DNA from 3 places in the Brenneria uluponensis genome. Region 1 is predicted to be linked to each of the others. Evidence: predicted binding sites of a transcription regulator. Region 1 holds the regulator's gene; each other region holds the start of a gene.
What was found. The regulator PhoB, encoded in region 1, activates phosphate uptake and scavenging genes when phosphate is short. The targets are predictions, from matches to a motif close to CTGTCATAAAACTGNCNNAT.
Positions count from the first base shown of each region.

Region 1 (5,326 bases):
GTTGAGGAAAGCGGCGAATTGCCCCTGGGATAACAGCATGGATTTGGTGAACCGGTCGAAATCAAGGCCGGTGATATCGGCAATCATTGCCAGCTTGTCATTGATCTTTTCTGTCAGAATTTTGCCGTCGGCACACCGGGCTAGCTCGACTTTCGGTGGTTGTAGATTCCCTTCCGGTGAATTACGGGCCCGACGTTGACTCCAGAAGGCTCGATAGGCAATACCCTTGACTTCAAATTCAACTTCGGCCAGCGACTCAGCGGTATGTCGCGTCATCAGTTCATTCTGAGTGGGTGTCACTTTCAGCCGCGGTGTCTGGTGATATAACGCCAGACAGATGGCGTCGAGCAGTGTGGTTTTACCAGCACCGGTCGGCCCGGTGATGGCAAATAGGCTATTACTGACGAAAGGTTCGCGGGTGAAATCAACTTTCCACTCGCCTTGTAGCGAGTTGAGGTTTTTTAAACGCAGGCTGAGTATTTTCATACCTTGTCCTCCTGCCGATGTTCATCCTGTTCGATGTCATGCATGACCTGTGTAAACAGTGTCTGAAGCCGTTGTCGACGTGGTGTCTCCAGGTCGGGCTCCAACGCCAGGCGCCGTTCGAAGACCTCTTCTGGTTTCAGTTCGTTCAGTGTCTCTTTTTCCTGTTGTATCAGCATTTGTAAATGTTGTTCCCGCGCCCGGCGCAGTAGCAGCACTTCAACATGTAGCCCCACCGTCAGTTCTTCAATCCGTTTCTGAATGTCATTCAGGTAGTCCTGTGTGGCGACTTCAATATCCAGCCAGACTGGCGATGCTCCCTGATACTCCCTGAATCCGTTCAGGCGACGTTCAATTTCTACCAAATCGCCTTTGATCAACTGCATCGGCTGTGTTTCTGGGATGGTCAATGTATCGACAGTGTGGAGTGATCCTTGGTCAAACGTGACCAGATAAACGGATTTTTCGTGATTCAACTCATCAAAGCTCAATGCGATGGGGGAGCCGCTATAACGAATGTGTTCGGTCTTTGCGATTCGTTGAGGGCGGTGAATGTGTCCGAGGGCAATATAATCGGCGGGGGGAAAGATTTGAGCTGGAAAGGCTTCCAACGTGCCAATATAAATATCACGCACTGAATCCGATGTCGTGACACCGACAGTGGTAAGGTGACCAGTAGCAATGATGGGCAAGGGTAATCCCAGCTCATCACGTCGCTGACAGGCAACCTGGTAGCAGTGCTGATAATGTTCGGCAATGGCGTCCAGCAGCGCTCGCTGTTTATCTGCACCAGACTGGCCAGCCTGGCTGGTTAGCAAATCGCGCGGACGCAGGAAAGGAATGGCGCACAGTAGGGCACCCGGTTCCCCCTGACGGTTATTCAGTACCAGCACTTGCCGGTCAATATCGTTATCGCTGCTGGCGATGACCTGCGTGTTCAGGCAGGCCAGCAGGGAACGGGATTCGTTCAGCGTGGCCACTGAGTCATGGTTTCCGCCAAGTATCACCAACTGGCAACCGGTGTGCTGCAAATCCACGACAAAACGGTTATACATCTCCCGTGCATAGCTGGGCGGGGTTCCGTTATCGAAAATGTCACCTGCTACTATTACTGCATCCACATCGTGTTGTTGAACTTGATGAATCAACCAGCATAGAAAGGCCTGGTGTTCAGCGGCACGGCTCTTGGTATAAAAATATTGACCAAGATGCCAGTCAGAAGTGTGAATAATTCGCATGAAACTCCCTGCTGATGGGGTTATGTAATAGTTATCATCGGCGATTATAGGTGGTCAGTTTAGTGCTGTCGCAAAGAATAGCAGTAATTACGTCAGGTTAAATCAGACCAGAAGAGTGGACCCGGGGGCAGGTTTCTGTTCATAAATCTGTCACAAAAGTGACGCATAATGCATTCCGCACGCTAATAGCGATGATTAATGGCAGGATTAACGATGGCAAGACGTATTTTGGTTGTGGAAGATGAAGCGCCTATCCGTGAAATGGTGTGCTTTGTGCTGGAACAGAACGGTTATCAGCCAGTTGAGGCGGAAGATTATGATAGCGCGATAAACCAGCTGACTGAACCATACCCTGAATTGGTTCTGCTTGACTGGATGCTGCCTGGCGGTTCAGGCCTGCAATTCATCAAGCACATGAAACGTGAAACACTGACCCGGGATATTCCGGTAATGATGCTTACCGCGCGCGGAGAAGAAGAAGATCGGGTGCGTGGGCTTGAAGTTGGTGCGGATGATTACATTACCAAACCATTTTCCCCCAAGGAACTGGTAGCGCGTATCAAGGCTGTGATGCGTCGGATTTCACCCATGGCGGTGGATGAAGTGATTGAAATGCGCGGGTTAAGCCTTGATCCTTCTTCACATCGAGTGACGACGGATGAGTACGCGCTGGATATGGGGCCAACTGAATTTAAATTGCTGCATTTCTTTATGACGCACTCTGAACGGGTATATAGTCGTGAACAGTTGCTGAATCATGTTTGGGGCACTAACGTTTATGTTGAGGATCGTACTGTTGATGTTCATATCCGCCGTCTTCGTAAAGCGCTGGAGACCAGTGGGCATGACAAAATGGTGCAGACGGTTCGTGGAACCGGTTATCGTTTCTCGACGCGTTACTGACAGCGTTAGTTTGGGAGATTTTCTAACGTGCTAGAACGTTTATCCTGGAAAAAGCTGGCATTGGAGCTGGCTTTTTTTTGTACTCCTGCTGTGTTGCTTGGGCTGATTTTTGGTTATCTGCCCTGGTTTCTTCTGGTCTTTGTTTTGGCGGCTTTATGCTGGAATTTTTACAATCAGCTTAAACTCTCTCATTGGCTGTGGATTGACCGCAGCATGACGCCACCTCCCGGTCGGTGGAGCTGGGAACCGCTGTTTTATGGTCTCTATCAGATGCAGTTGCGCAACCGTCGACGTCGACGCGAACTGGCGCTGTTGATCAAACGTTTTCGCAGCGGCGCTGAGTCACTACCTGACGCGGTAGTGATCACCACAGAAGAAGGCACCATGATCTGGTGTAATCGGCTAGCCCAGCATTTACTGGGATTCCGTTGGCCAGAGGATAATGGTCAAAATATTCTCAATCTGCTGCGTTATCCGGAATTTACCGAATATATGCAGTTACGGGACTTCAGTGGACCGCTGATGTTGCTGTTGAATAATTCGTATCATGTCGAGTTCCGCGTGATGCCCTATTCAGAAGGGCAGTTGCTGATAGTGGCTCGCGACGTGACACAAATGCATCAGCTTGAAGGTGCCCGCCGTAATTTCTTTGCTAATGTCAGTCACGAGCTGCGTACACCATTGACAGTGTTACAAGGTTATCTGGAAATGATGAGTGATGAATCGCTGGATGCCACTTTACAGGCAAAGGCGCTCAATACCATGCAGGAGCAGACGCGGCGGATGGATGGTCTGGTTAAACAACTGCTTACGCTATCCCGCATCGAGGCGGCAACCGCTATCGATCTGAGCGAGGAAGTGGACATTCCGCTGATGCTGCGGGTGTTACAGCGTGAAGCGGAGACGCTGAGTCAAGGGCGCCATGAGATCATTTTTCGTGTTAATGAACAATTAAAAGTGTTCGGTAATGAAGATCAGCTGCGCAGCGCGGTTTCCAATTTAGTGTATAACGCGGTGAATCATACGCCGAAGGGAACCCGTATTGAGGTGTGCTGGCAACAGACGCCGTCGGGCGCACAGTTTCAGGTGAGCGATAACGGGCCAGGTATTGCCCCCAAACATCTACCTCGCCTGACCGAGCGGTTTTATCGTGTGGATAAAGCCCGTTCCCGCCAGACCGGGGGTAGCGGACTGGGGCTGGCTATCGTGAAACACGCCCTTGGCCATCATGACGCCAAGCTGGAAGTTATTAGCGAAGAAGGTATCGGTTCTCGCTTTATGTTTACCCTGCCAAACCGGTTGATAGTGTCTTCCGCCCTGAACCAAAATACGGCTAAACCGTTAGCCTGACGGAAATACCTGATGAAATCCGCTATCACACCGCCGCAGCTACGTTGTTGCTGCTCGGTGTTGTTTGCGGTACCCAACCTCGCTATACATTCATGAGTATTTGTCACGGGAAGATGAATTTATTTCATGTGATGTGAAAATTACTCCCTTGTCCTTGATTAATACTCATGCCAAGATGCTCCCACTTTTAGCCGTCTAGATGTCCATTAAATACAGCGGCGTAATTATTTTATAATGAAACTATAACTCTGTGACAGTAATTGCGCTGTCAACAGGCTGTCAGGAGCAAAACATGACACAAACACTTCCTCCGTTTCGTGCCGACGTGGTCGGTAGTTTGTTGCGTCCCACAGCAATTAAACAGGCCCGTGAGCAGTTTCAGGCTGGTGAGATTGGCGCCGCTCAATTGCGGAACATAGAAGATCAGGAAATTCTGCGTGCGGTTGAGTTGCAGCGGAACACCGGATTGCAGGTGGTGACTGATGGTGAATTTCGTCGTGCCTGGTGGCATTTCGATTTTTTTGAAGGGTTGAACGGTGTTGAGCGTTATGAAGCCGAGCAAGGCATTCAGTTCAACGGTATTCAGACCAAGTCCCGTGGCATAAAAGTAACCGGTAAAGTGAGTTTCAACCCACAGCATCCCATGCTGGCAGACTTCCGTTATCTGAACGCTATTGCGGGCGATGCGGTGGCGAAGATGACCATACCCAGTCCAAGCGTGATGCATTTTCGTGGCGGTCGTAAGGCTATTGATAGCACCATTTACCCCGATCTGGGCGCCTACTTTGACGATTTGGCTCAGACTTGGCGTGATGCCATTAAAGCGTTTTATGATGCAGGTTGCCGTTATTTGCAACTGGATGACACGGTATGGGCTTATCTGTGTTCTGACGATCAGAAGCGCCAAATCCGTGAACGTGGTGAAGATCCACAACAACTGTGCCGTATTTATGCGGATGTGCTGAATAAAGCGTTGATTGGCAAACCAGACGATCTGATTATCGGGCTGCATGTTTGCCGGGGGAATTTCCGTTCGACCTGGATTTCCGAAGGGGGCTATGAACCGGTGGCCAAAACCCTGTTTGGTGAAGTGAATGTCGATGCTTTCTTTCTGGAGTATGACTCGGAGCGTGCGGGGGGATTTGAGCCGTTGCGCTATATCAAGCCGGGACACCAACAAGTTGTACTGGGGCTTATCACGACTAAAAATGGCGAATTGGAAAATGTACAGGATGTAGAAAGTCGTATTGCTGAAGCGGCAAAATATGTCGACATAAAACAGCTTTGTCTGAGTCCGCAGTGTGGCTTCGCGTCAACAGAAGAGGGCAACAGCCTGAGCGAAGAAGCTCAGT
Region 1 is NZ_CP135917.1:3,668,881-3,674,206, reverse strand. Features, by position in the region: gene RS889_RS17105 (AAA family ATPase) at 1-486, opposite strand, end outside; gene sbcD (exonuclease subunit SbcD) at 483-1,721, opposite strand; gene phoB (phosphate response regulator transcription factor PhoB) at 1,935-2,624, shown strand; gene phoR (phosphate regulon sensor histidine kinase PhoR) at 2,652-3,974, shown strand; gene RS889_RS17085 (cobalamin-independent methionine synthase II family protein) at 4,267-5,326, shown strand, end outside.

Region 2 (5,326 bases), 1.7 Mb from region 1:
TCTACGCAGTTGCTCCAGCGGTGCAGAGGATTCCAGGCCGACGCAAGCAGGCAGGATAACGGCATCATTGTCATGCGAGAGCCGCATCAACTCTTCTGTTAGCCCCACCAGACTTGCTGGCTGGTCCAGCACACGAGCAAGGTTTACCGCTCGAAACTCACTGGGGTTTTGTCGCAGCCGATCCAGAACCGGTAATTTCAGATCGCCGCTGTGAGCGGCGATGCCTTGTGCCTGTAGCTCGCCAGCAACCATGCGAGACTGAAAATCAAGAAACCCGTCAATTCCCGCCACTAGTGGATTACGCCATTCTGGTGTCCCCGCCAAACCACGCGTAACGCTATCTGCCGGGCTTAACCAGCATGGGCGCCATTTTCCCAATGGTGTCATGCGCTGATGGTTGTCCGAACCTTCACCTCGCAACCATAAACCGCTGCGTGACAGCAATGCTTCTGCCTCGGGAATCAATTGCGTTACGCAGGACTTTCCCATCAACGTGTAAGGATGCTGTGGCGCCTGTTCAGCTAACGCGGCCAACGCATCGACGGGTTGCATGACAGCAGTACCGTCCGGCAAAGCTGACAGTAGATCCAGAGAACCAGAGGAGAAATGCAATGCACTCTGTCCGGCACTGACGATGGCACATCGTTTCCCCTGCTCCTGTAAACGGATACCGCAGGTTAATCCCGCCAGGCCACCACCGATAATTACCACGTCATAGCGCATCACTGTTCTCCTGACAATCACTGGCGGTCAAGCCGCATAATCCTTGATAAACCCAACTGGTAAATTCGCTTTCCCGCAGGGTATTACCCCAGGCAACCGGACGAACGCCTTTCCAACGCTCATTTAAAAACTGACTGAGTTGGGCTACCGATTGCTGTGGTGTGGATTGTCCCAGTTTGCACAACAGCTCCGCGGCGCGGCAGGCACACAATTCACCCTGACAGGTTCCCATCCCCACCCGTGTGCGGCGACGCAAGTCGATCAGGTTATTGACCTGTAGCGACTCCACTGCATAGCGCACTTCTCCCGCCGTTACCGCTTCGCACTCACAGACCAGACTGCTATCAACACGATCGCCGCTGACCACTTGTTCAGCGCGCCGTCCGTGACGATAAATCGCCGAACCACGCAAAGGAGCGGAGAGCGATGAGGCGGCCATCGGTTTATCGGATACCACCGCTTCGGAACCCGGCAATGGGCGGGAGGCGGTAGTACAGGCCACGGAGTGATTCAACTTTTCACAGACTTTATCCGTGACCCGCTCGGCCATCAGCCGGTACGTCATCAGCTTGCCGCCAGTGATGGTGATAAAACCTTCCAGCCCGTCGCGACTGGCGTGATCGAGCAGAACGATGCCGCGACTCACACTGCGACCGGTAGGGTCGTTGTCATTGGCCACCAGCGGACGAACGCCAGCATAAGCACGCAGAATTCGGGTTTTCGCCAGTTGCGGCGCCAGTTTGCTACCTTCACGCATCAGCGTTTCCACTTCAGCGGGCGTCACGATCATGTTGTCTATCTGATCGTAATCGATATGTGTAGATGTCGTACCAATCAAGGAAATGGTGTCACCGGGTACCAGGATGTCGGCATCCGCTGGTTTGCGGCAGCGGTTGATCACCATATTGTTGATGCGATGACCAAGGATTAACAGCGCCCCTTTCGCCGGGAACATACGTACCCGTAAGTCAGCATATTCCGCAATGTGCTGTCCCCAAATACCAGCAGCGTTTACCACCATCCGGGCATGGATTTCTGACTGAATCCCTTTTTTATGGTCGAAAACGCGCACACCGGTGATCCGATCCCCCTGCCGAATCAAGCCGATGACTTCATGGTAGGTCAGGACTTCCGCACCATGTTCACACGCATCAATCATATTTGCCGTCGTCAGGCGAAAAGGATCGATAGTACCGTCCGGCACCCGTACCGCGCCCGTCAATGATGGATTGGCAGCGGGTTCCAGTCTCAGAGCCTCTTTCGGGTCGATAGCCTGGGCATTGATCCCGGCCTGCTGGCAACACGCGATAAACTGCGACTGATACGCCAGATCGTCCTCCGGTAGCGTCAGAAACAGGCCGTCAGTAGGCTCGACACAATGACGGGCAATACGGCGCAGGATACGATTTTCTTCAATACACTCGCGGGAGGATTCTCCGTCCGTCACCGCATAGCGTGAACCACTGTGCAGCAGGCCATGGTTACGACCTGTCGCGCCAGTCGCAATGTCATAACGCTCCAGCAGAAGACAACGTAATCCGCGTAAAGCACAGTCGCGTGCGGTTCCTGCCCCCGTTGCGCCACCACCGATGATAATGACATCCGTTTCACGATAGGACCCGTTGTTTCCCATAACCGCCTCACTTCATCTTGATCATTCCATTATTCATTTGGGCATAAAAACAACCCATAATGTTTGATAAAGAACAAAATCGAGCAATAAACGAAAAATAAAAATCCCAACGTGGTTAATTTTATGACTTATGTCACTTATTGACGAATAAATATCATCTTACTTTTGTTAAATACAGCACAAAATATCACTAATATTCATAAAAGTGTAACAATTGCGCGATAACTCACACCGGAACGCAAGCGTATTCGATACCCTTTATGAGCGTTATAGAACAAACATTAACACTTTACCTCATCAGGGGGATTTTATGCTGAGTATCTTTAAACCAGCAATGCACCGTCCACGCGTCACAGAGGATCAGATAGATCCACACTACCGTCGTCTGCGCTGGCAAATTTTTCTGGGAATCTTTTTTGGTTATGCGGCTTACTATCTGGTAAGAAAAAACTTTACGCTGGCAATGCCCTATCTGATTGAACAGGGTTTTTCCCGTGGCGATCTGGGTTTTGCATTATCCGGTATTTCCATCGCCTACGGTTTTTCCAAATTCATCATGGGCTCGGTATCTGACCGCTCCAACCCACGCGTATTCCTGCCAGCCGGGTTAATTCTGGCCGCTTCGGTAATGCTGTTCATGGGTTTCGTCCCTTGGGCGACCTCCAGCATTATGAGTATGTTTGTCTTGCTGTTTCTGTGCGGTTGGTTCCAGGGCATGGGATGGCCACCGTGCGGACGGACCATGGTGCACTGGTGGTCGCAGAAAGAACGCGGTAGCGTGGTTTCTGTCTGGAACTGCGCCCATAACGTGGGTGGCGGACTTCCGCCGCTGCTGTTTCTGCTGGGGATGTTCTGGTTCAATGACTGGAAAGCGGCGCTGTATATGCCGGCACTGGCGGCTATTTTGTTAGCGCTGTTTGCCTTCTTTATGATGCGGGATACACCGCAGTCCTGTGGTCTGCCACCGATTGAAGAGTATAAAGACGATTACCCGCCAGATTATGACGAAAAAACCGAACAGGAACTGACGGCCAAAGAAATCTTCATGAAGTATATTTTCCCCAACAAGCTGTTGTGGTGCATCGCAATAGCGAACGTATTTGTTTATCTGCTGCGCTACGGCATTCTCGACTGGTCACCGACCTATTTGAAAGAAGTGAAGCACTTCGCACTGGATAAATCGTCCTGGGCCTACTTCATGTACGAATATGCAGGGATTCCCGGTACATTGCTGTGTGGCTGGATGTCGGACAACGTGTTCAAGGGCAACCGCGGCGCAACCGGCGTGTTCTTCATGATGCTGGTCACTATCGCCACCGTTGTATATTGGCTGAACCCAGCCGGCAATCCGGGGATTGACATGGCTTGCATGATCATCATCGGCTTCCTGATTTATGGACCGGTCATGCTGATAGGTCTACATGCACTGGAACTGGCACCGAAAAAAGCCGCCGGTACCGCTGCCGGGTTTACCGGACTGTTTGGCTATCTGGGTGGTTCGGTCGCGGCCAGCGCTATTGTCGGTTATACCGTTGATTTCTTCGGCTGGAACGGAGGATTCATGGTGATGATCGGCGGCAGTGTGCTGGCGATACTATTGCTTTCACTGACCATGATCCAAGAAAGAAAGCATAAAGAAAAAATAGAAAAATTCGCTTAACTCTGTCATTCAGGGTGTTCCCTACCGGGAACGCCCTTAGTATTGCCATCCCTGCACTTATTCGCCCGTTCAACACTTACTTCAGGAACATACGACGCAGATATTTGGGCACTGCATCATCAATATTAGTGCCGATCACTTCTCGATCAGGCAGTAAATCTTTCAGCCGCTGATGGGCGTTTGCCATTATGCACCCCTTGCCCGCCATCGACAGCATTTCATAATCATTCATACCGTCGCCGAACGCGATGCAATCCTTGATAGTAAAACCGATGGTTTTCGCCACCTGTTCCAGCGCATGACCTTTGGAAACACCACCGGCCATCACTTCCAGACAGCTCAATGTGGAAAAACTGACATTGACCCGATCACCCCAGCGCGCGTTGAGCGCATCTTCCAGCGGCAGTAACTTATTGTGATCCTCGCAGGTAAAAAAGACTTTACCCACGCCATCAGTTCCCAACACATCAGGATCAAAAATTTTGTATTTGAACACCGACTCCCGGAAAAAACGCTCCTCTTCCGGACGCGGACGGCTAATAAACCAGTCATCATGACGATAAATATGGGTCATGATATCCGGGCGGTGAAATATCATGCCGTACAGCTCCTGTGCAATGTCACTGTCCAGATTGTGACTGAAGATCAACTCACCGTCCGAATTATGTACACGGGCGCCGTTTGACGTAATCATAAACGCAGTGATCGCCAGATTATCGCGGATTTGCGCCACATCCATATGGTGACGCCCAGTGGCAAAAACAAAATAAGTGCCCCGTTCTGTCAATAATTGGAGTGTTTCTTTGGCATAGGGCGATAGGGTGTGATCGGGGGATAGCAGAGTGCCATCCAGGTCGGAAGCGACAATAGGGTACATAAGGGTAAATCTAACCTCCGCTGGTGCAGGGCGGCTCCGCCGCTCAACAGCATTTAACGATAATATTCAAAATATTCAAAAATCAACCTGAAGGCCTCAGCCCGCATCGTATCTTTTTCAAACAGGATTTCATGGCGAGCGCCGTTAATTACCCGAGGTACACTACCCGCGCTGGGATGTCCGGCCTCAGCTAACGCCTGGCAGAAAACATCCTGACTGTGATTATCCACCACTCGATCTTCTTCTGCCTGCAACAACAGCAATGGTGTGGTGATGTCCACTGCCTGTGACAATAACTGTTCCCCCGCCATTAGCGCCTCTCGCACCCAGTGATACGTTGGCCCTCCGACCCGTAAATCGGGATCATCGGCGTAAAACCGTACACTACGCTGATAACGTTCATAGCTGTGCGTCAAAATATTCACCAGAAATG
Region 2 is NZ_CP135917.1:290,555-295,880, reverse strand. Features, by position in the region: gene glpB (glycerol-3-phosphate dehydrogenase subunit GlpB) at 1-723, opposite strand, end outside; gene glpA (anaerobic glycerol-3-phosphate dehydrogenase subunit A) at 713-2,356, opposite strand; gene glpT (glycerol-3-phosphate transporter) at 2,667-4,016, shown strand; gene yigL (sugar/pyridoxal phosphate phosphatase YigL) at 4,093-4,893, opposite strand; gene pldB (lysophospholipase L2) at 4,947-5,326, opposite strand, start outside.
Region 2: the regulator PhoB is predicted to act here: its motif matches at 2,551-2,570, upstream of glpT (glycerol-3-phosphate transporter).

Region 3 (5,326 bases), 240 kb from region 1:
CCAGCTTGGTGGGAAGGCGCAAACGCAGCGGAAAACCGTAGGAATCCGGCAAAGTTTTACCGCTAAAGTCCAATGCCAGCGTGGTCTGCGGATGCAGCGCGGTGGCCATATCAATACTCGAATAGTAGCGATCGGCACAGCGAAAACCGACAAATGCGGCGTGAAGGTCTGCGCCTATGCGTTGTAAAAAGGTACTTAGCGGTACGCCACTCCACTGACCAATGGCGCTCCAGCCTTCAATGCAAATCAGTCGGGTAATTTGACTTTGTTGTGGCAGCGCTCGCAGTTTCTCCAGGGTCCAGGGTTGTTTGTCAGCAACCCGGCCAGAGACCTCCAGACGGTAGCTCGACAAATCAATCTCCGGCACATTGTCCTCTGGGTAAAAGGCATTGAATGGAAACGGATGGGTTATCTGATCGGCCGCGTAGGTCTGTGCCAACCGCCTACCCCCGAACAACCACCCCTGAACCCGATCGTTCCAGCGGGACATCGCCCAAAGTACTTTGTCCACCTGGTCGCCGTCTTGCATATTGCAGCCGCTAAGCAGGGTCAACGCACCGAGCGTCAGGCCGGAACGCAACAGCAAACGGCGTTGCAAGCAATGCAACTGCTTTTGTTGCGCGGGTTCCAGTTGGAGTTGGGTTCGTGGTGCCGCCGGATGATCATTGCTGCGGTTCTTTTCAAGCTCAGTCATGATTGATTTCCTGTCGTCCACGCTTAGCGTTCGGCTTCGCGGAGCCGGTGATCATTGGCAGCAAGGTCGAGGGAACCATTATCACCATCGCCATATGCACGATGACGAACAGCCCGATGCCGGCCATGGCGAAAAAATGGACATAACGCGCCCGATCAAACCCGCCAAACACCATTACCAAATAGGATAGCTGTACTGGTTTCCAAATCGACAAACCGGACAAAACCAGCACCAGACCACATAGCAGCACCAACAGATAAAGCGCCTTTTGCACCGTGTTATAGCGCCCAAGCCGGTGTTCTAAACGCAGCGTCAAAGCCAGTTTGATATCCACCAGCAACGAACACGGCGTCACCGGTAAAAAATCGTGGCGAAAATGGCCGCTGCACAGTCCCCATAACAGATAAAGCAGACCATTGGCTACCAAGGCCCACATTACCGCCAAATGCCAGGCAATCGCCCCACCCAACCAGCCCCCGAGTGTCAGCGCAGGAGGGAAAGTGAAGCCAAACAGCGGAGACGCATTATAAATTTCCCACCCGCTCATCAACATCGCACCGATAATGGGCACGTTTAACCAGTGCATAATCCGCACCGGCGCGCGATGAATTCGGATTTTAGGCAACTTGGCGGATTTTCCCACAAGACCTCCATAAACCAGACCTTCGTGAACAACACCTGCATGCACCACACTTCGGTGAACCGGCCGAAAAAGCTGTTGGGCATCCCGGCCTGAATGGATATGGCCTCAAGTCGGATTGGATTACATCGGCGGTATAATACCGTTGACGCCGACAATCATCCGCCCCGCAACGATAGGCTTCGAGTCGCCGGCGGCCGGGAATAGAATCACATGGGCGCCCATTTTAAGCAGCGATGAGTCTCCAGATGACAACAACACAACTGGCACATCCTCCGGCACAACGATCTTTTTCTCACCATGTTGATACTTAACGGTCATTGTTCGGCCATTAGCATTCACCAACTGCCCCACCGTGCCGTTGGTCATGGTGCCAACCTTGCCATCCGCGCCTTGCCAGGGTCTGAACCCCTCACCCGAACCACGCAGCACCGGATCAAACACATGGACCTCCAGCGCTTTTAACGTACCATCCGGCTGAGGCGCCGCCGCAGTGCCAATAAAGCTGTCGGGTTTAATGTCGCTGATTTTACCCTGTGTCACTGCGATAAAGCTGGTTTTACTGGTGAATGTCACCTCATGGTTCCCCCCTTTTCGATCGGTTACCTGTAGATGATCGCCACTTATCTTGGTTAGGGTACCGCGTAAAATGGCCATCGATTTGCCCGGTGCATCTGCCGCCATCGCCGCAAAGCTACCTAGCGTTAGGGCTCCCAATAAGATACCTGTTAACATCTTCTGTCTGGTCATTTCCACTCCTGTTATCAGTCTGGCCGAACGCCTGGGCGCCAGGTACAACACTTATACAATGCCGCTCTATCCTGAATCGTAGTTAACATCGTTAGCTTGGCAAACCGACCCGCTCCCCCAGATGACCATTTGATGACAATATTGTCATCAAATAACCGAGGACGAACTGCTACACTGGTCGCTCGGCTGCCATGGGCCGATGATAAACGGCCTGGTTTGCCGGGTGTGGAACGACGAGGACCCCGTGGATGCGTATATTGATAGTCGAAGATGATCACAGCACCGGAGAATATTTGCGCAAAGGACTGGGTGAGGCGGGTTATGGTGTGGATTTGGCTCGCAACGGTACCGACGGACTGTTTATGGCGCTGGAACAAACCTATGATCTGATCGTACTGGACGTCATGTTGCCCGGGCTGGACGGCTGGCAACTTATGGAAATTATCCGTAAAAAAAACGATGTGCCGGTATTATTTCTAACCGCCCGCGACGGGGTGCAGGACAGGATCCATGGTCTCGAATTAGGCGCGGATGACTATTTGATAAAGCCCTTTTCATTTACCGAGTTGGTATTGCGTATCCGAACCCTGCTCCGGCGCGGCGTCACCCGCGAAGAGAATGACTATTGGTTGGCGGATCTGCATCTTGATGTATTACGGCGTAAAGTAACCCGGCGAGATCTGGCGGTTGTGCTAACTAACAAAGAGTTTGCCCTGCTCGCGCTATTTGTTCAGCGCCAGGGTGAGGTTTTATCCCGTACCCAGATAGCGTCTCAAGTGTGGGATATGAATTTTGACAGTGATACCAACGTGGTTGACGTCGCGGTTAAACGCTTACGCGCTAAAATAGACCGTCCGTTTGAATTAAAATTGATCCATACAGTACGCGGTATCGGTTATGTCTGCGAGCCTCGGCAATGAAAACGCCGCCAATGCCATTGCTTTCCCTGACACTGCGTTCGGCACTGCTGTTCGCTGCTGTTGCCGCGCTAGTGGTGAGCATCGTGGGGTTTTACCTGTATGGTGACATCGCCCATTCCATGCGGCGCATGGCCGGCATACATACGTCCGGTCGAGTAGAGTATTTCCGCAATTTGCTCAGTAATCAATTCCCGCTATCCAGACTCAGTGAAAACCCGCACTTATTTGAAAATATGCTGGGCAACGAGTGGGATATTCTGGTTTTCCAGCGGCCCGGACAGCCCCCTTTGATTAATGTCAATCCACGCGGTTATGTCTTGCCTGCTGTCACGCCGGTGCCCGCCGACCAGCCGCTGAACCTGGCAACCGTCCATCTGGCGACAACACCCGACGGCGTGCCGATCCGTTTTGTCAGCGCGCTGGTGGATAATGATGATCAAGAAACAATACAAATTACCGCCGGTCACGTGATGGTCAACGAGACCCGGATGCTGGAACAATACCGTAATCGCATTATTGAGGCGACGATTGGCGCATTTATACTGATAGCAGTAATGGGATATTTGGTTTTGCGTCAAGGTCTCAAGCCATTGCGTCGTATGGCGGCTCAAGCGCGGGGTATTCATCCGGATACGCTTGATACCCGGCTATCGGAGCAGGGTGCGCCCCCTGAACTGCACCAGCTTATCGGATCATTTAACCAGATGCTCGATCGGTTAGCGGACGGCTATCAACGCTTAAGCCAATTCTCGGCTGATTTAGCCCATGAAATACGCACGCCGATCAATGCATTGATGGGGCATTGTCAAGTGGCGCTTTATCAGCACCGTTCTGCGCAGGAGTACAAGAGCGTACTGGTGCGCAACAGTGAGGAGCTAGAGCGTATATCGCGCCTGGTGGAAAATATCCTGTTTCTGGCACGAGCCGGGGAAGCGCATTCGGCGATTCAACCGACGCTGTTATCACTTAACGCCGAGATCACAAGAGTAGCGGACTATTTTGAAGGTCTGGCAGAAGAGCGCGAGCTTTTATTGGATTGCCAGGGCCACGGCCAAGTGTGGGCAGATGCCATACTATTACGCAGGGCACTGAGCAATTTAGTGGATAACGCCATCCGATATGCCAATCAACATAGCCAGATTATCCTGTGCGGCCGCCGTACTGCCGGCGGCTGGCTAATCGAGGTGACTAACCAGGGGCCGGTTATTCCGACACAAAGTATGGACAGGTTGTTCGACCGTTTTTACCGTGCCGATAATGCCCGCACCCGTAGCGGCAATTCCACTGGTTTAGGCTTGTCTATTGTCCAGGCGATTATGACGTTGCATCAAGGCTATGCAACGGCCCGTTGCGATGCTGACGGCACCCTGTGTTTCAGCCTTTACTTCCCTGATCGCCCCCCGCAAACTTGCCCGGTGGAATAGCAATATAATAATGGCCGTATCATTAAAACAGTGTCCCACTAAGGTCCCATCCGAAAAGGCCCTGTCTTTGTAATGTTTGTCACGAAAAAACTGTTATTTTAATGGGTTGTAGCGTCGTTATGTCTGAAGTAACCCCTCCGGTCGCCAGAAATCCCTGTGATGAAGATTATATAACTTTCGCACTCTGAAGAAATACAAGGAGATATTGGATGAAAAATCATAAAGATACCGTCATGAGTGCCGAGGAATGCAAATATTTTCTCAGACGATATTCCTTTGGAACCCTGGTTACCCCCGATCTCCAGATCAGTCACATTCCTTTTATTTTTTCCGGTGAAAATCTGATTGAGACTCATCTGGCGTCAGGCAATCCACAATTGACCTCACTGGACAGTCAAGTCTGCCTGCTAAATGTTCTTGGTCCACATGCGTTTATTTCTACAAGCCATTATCTGGTTCGCCCGGCCGTTCCCACCTGGAACTATGCCTCGGTCAGCCTAAAAGGGATCAGTACACTGATGGCGCCACATGATCTCAGTTTATCGCTGGATAAAATGCTGGCGTTTTTTCAACCGGAACTGATGCAGGATAAGGAGATGCTTCCGGATGAGTTCAGAAAGAAGCTCATGCTTGGAATAACAGGGATAAAAATTGAAGTAACAGAAATGAAAGGTAAGTTAAAGCTGGGTCAGCACCGCAACCAGGCTGACCAGCTTAATGTGTTTAAGCAGTTGGCGGGAAGTCACGAAGAAAATGCCTTATATGCCCATTTTGCACAGCAGTGGCTGAAAAAATTCCGGCCGTCTGTTTTGGATGGTGCCTCTTCATAATGACAGGAATATTCATGGTTTTGAGGGCGGTCCAAGCGAGCAGCTAAGTAAGGTGCGATCTTTATGGG
Region 3 is NZ_CP135917.1:3,911,564-3,916,889, forward strand. Features, by position in the region: gene RS889_RS18185 (molybdopterin-dependent oxidoreductase) at 1-694, opposite strand, end outside; gene RS889_RS18190 (cytochrome b/b6 domain-containing protein) at 687-1,280, opposite strand; gene RS889_RS18195 (hypothetical protein) at 1,458-2,084, opposite strand; gene RS889_RS18200 (heavy metal response regulator transcription factor) at 2,333-3,004, shown strand; gene RS889_RS18205 (heavy metal sensor histidine kinase) at 3,001-4,428, shown strand; gene RS889_RS18210 (FMN-binding negative transcriptional regulator) at 4,638-5,258, shown strand.
Region 3: the regulator PhoB is predicted to act here: its motif matches at 2,204-2,223, upstream of RS889_RS18200 (heavy metal response regulator transcription factor).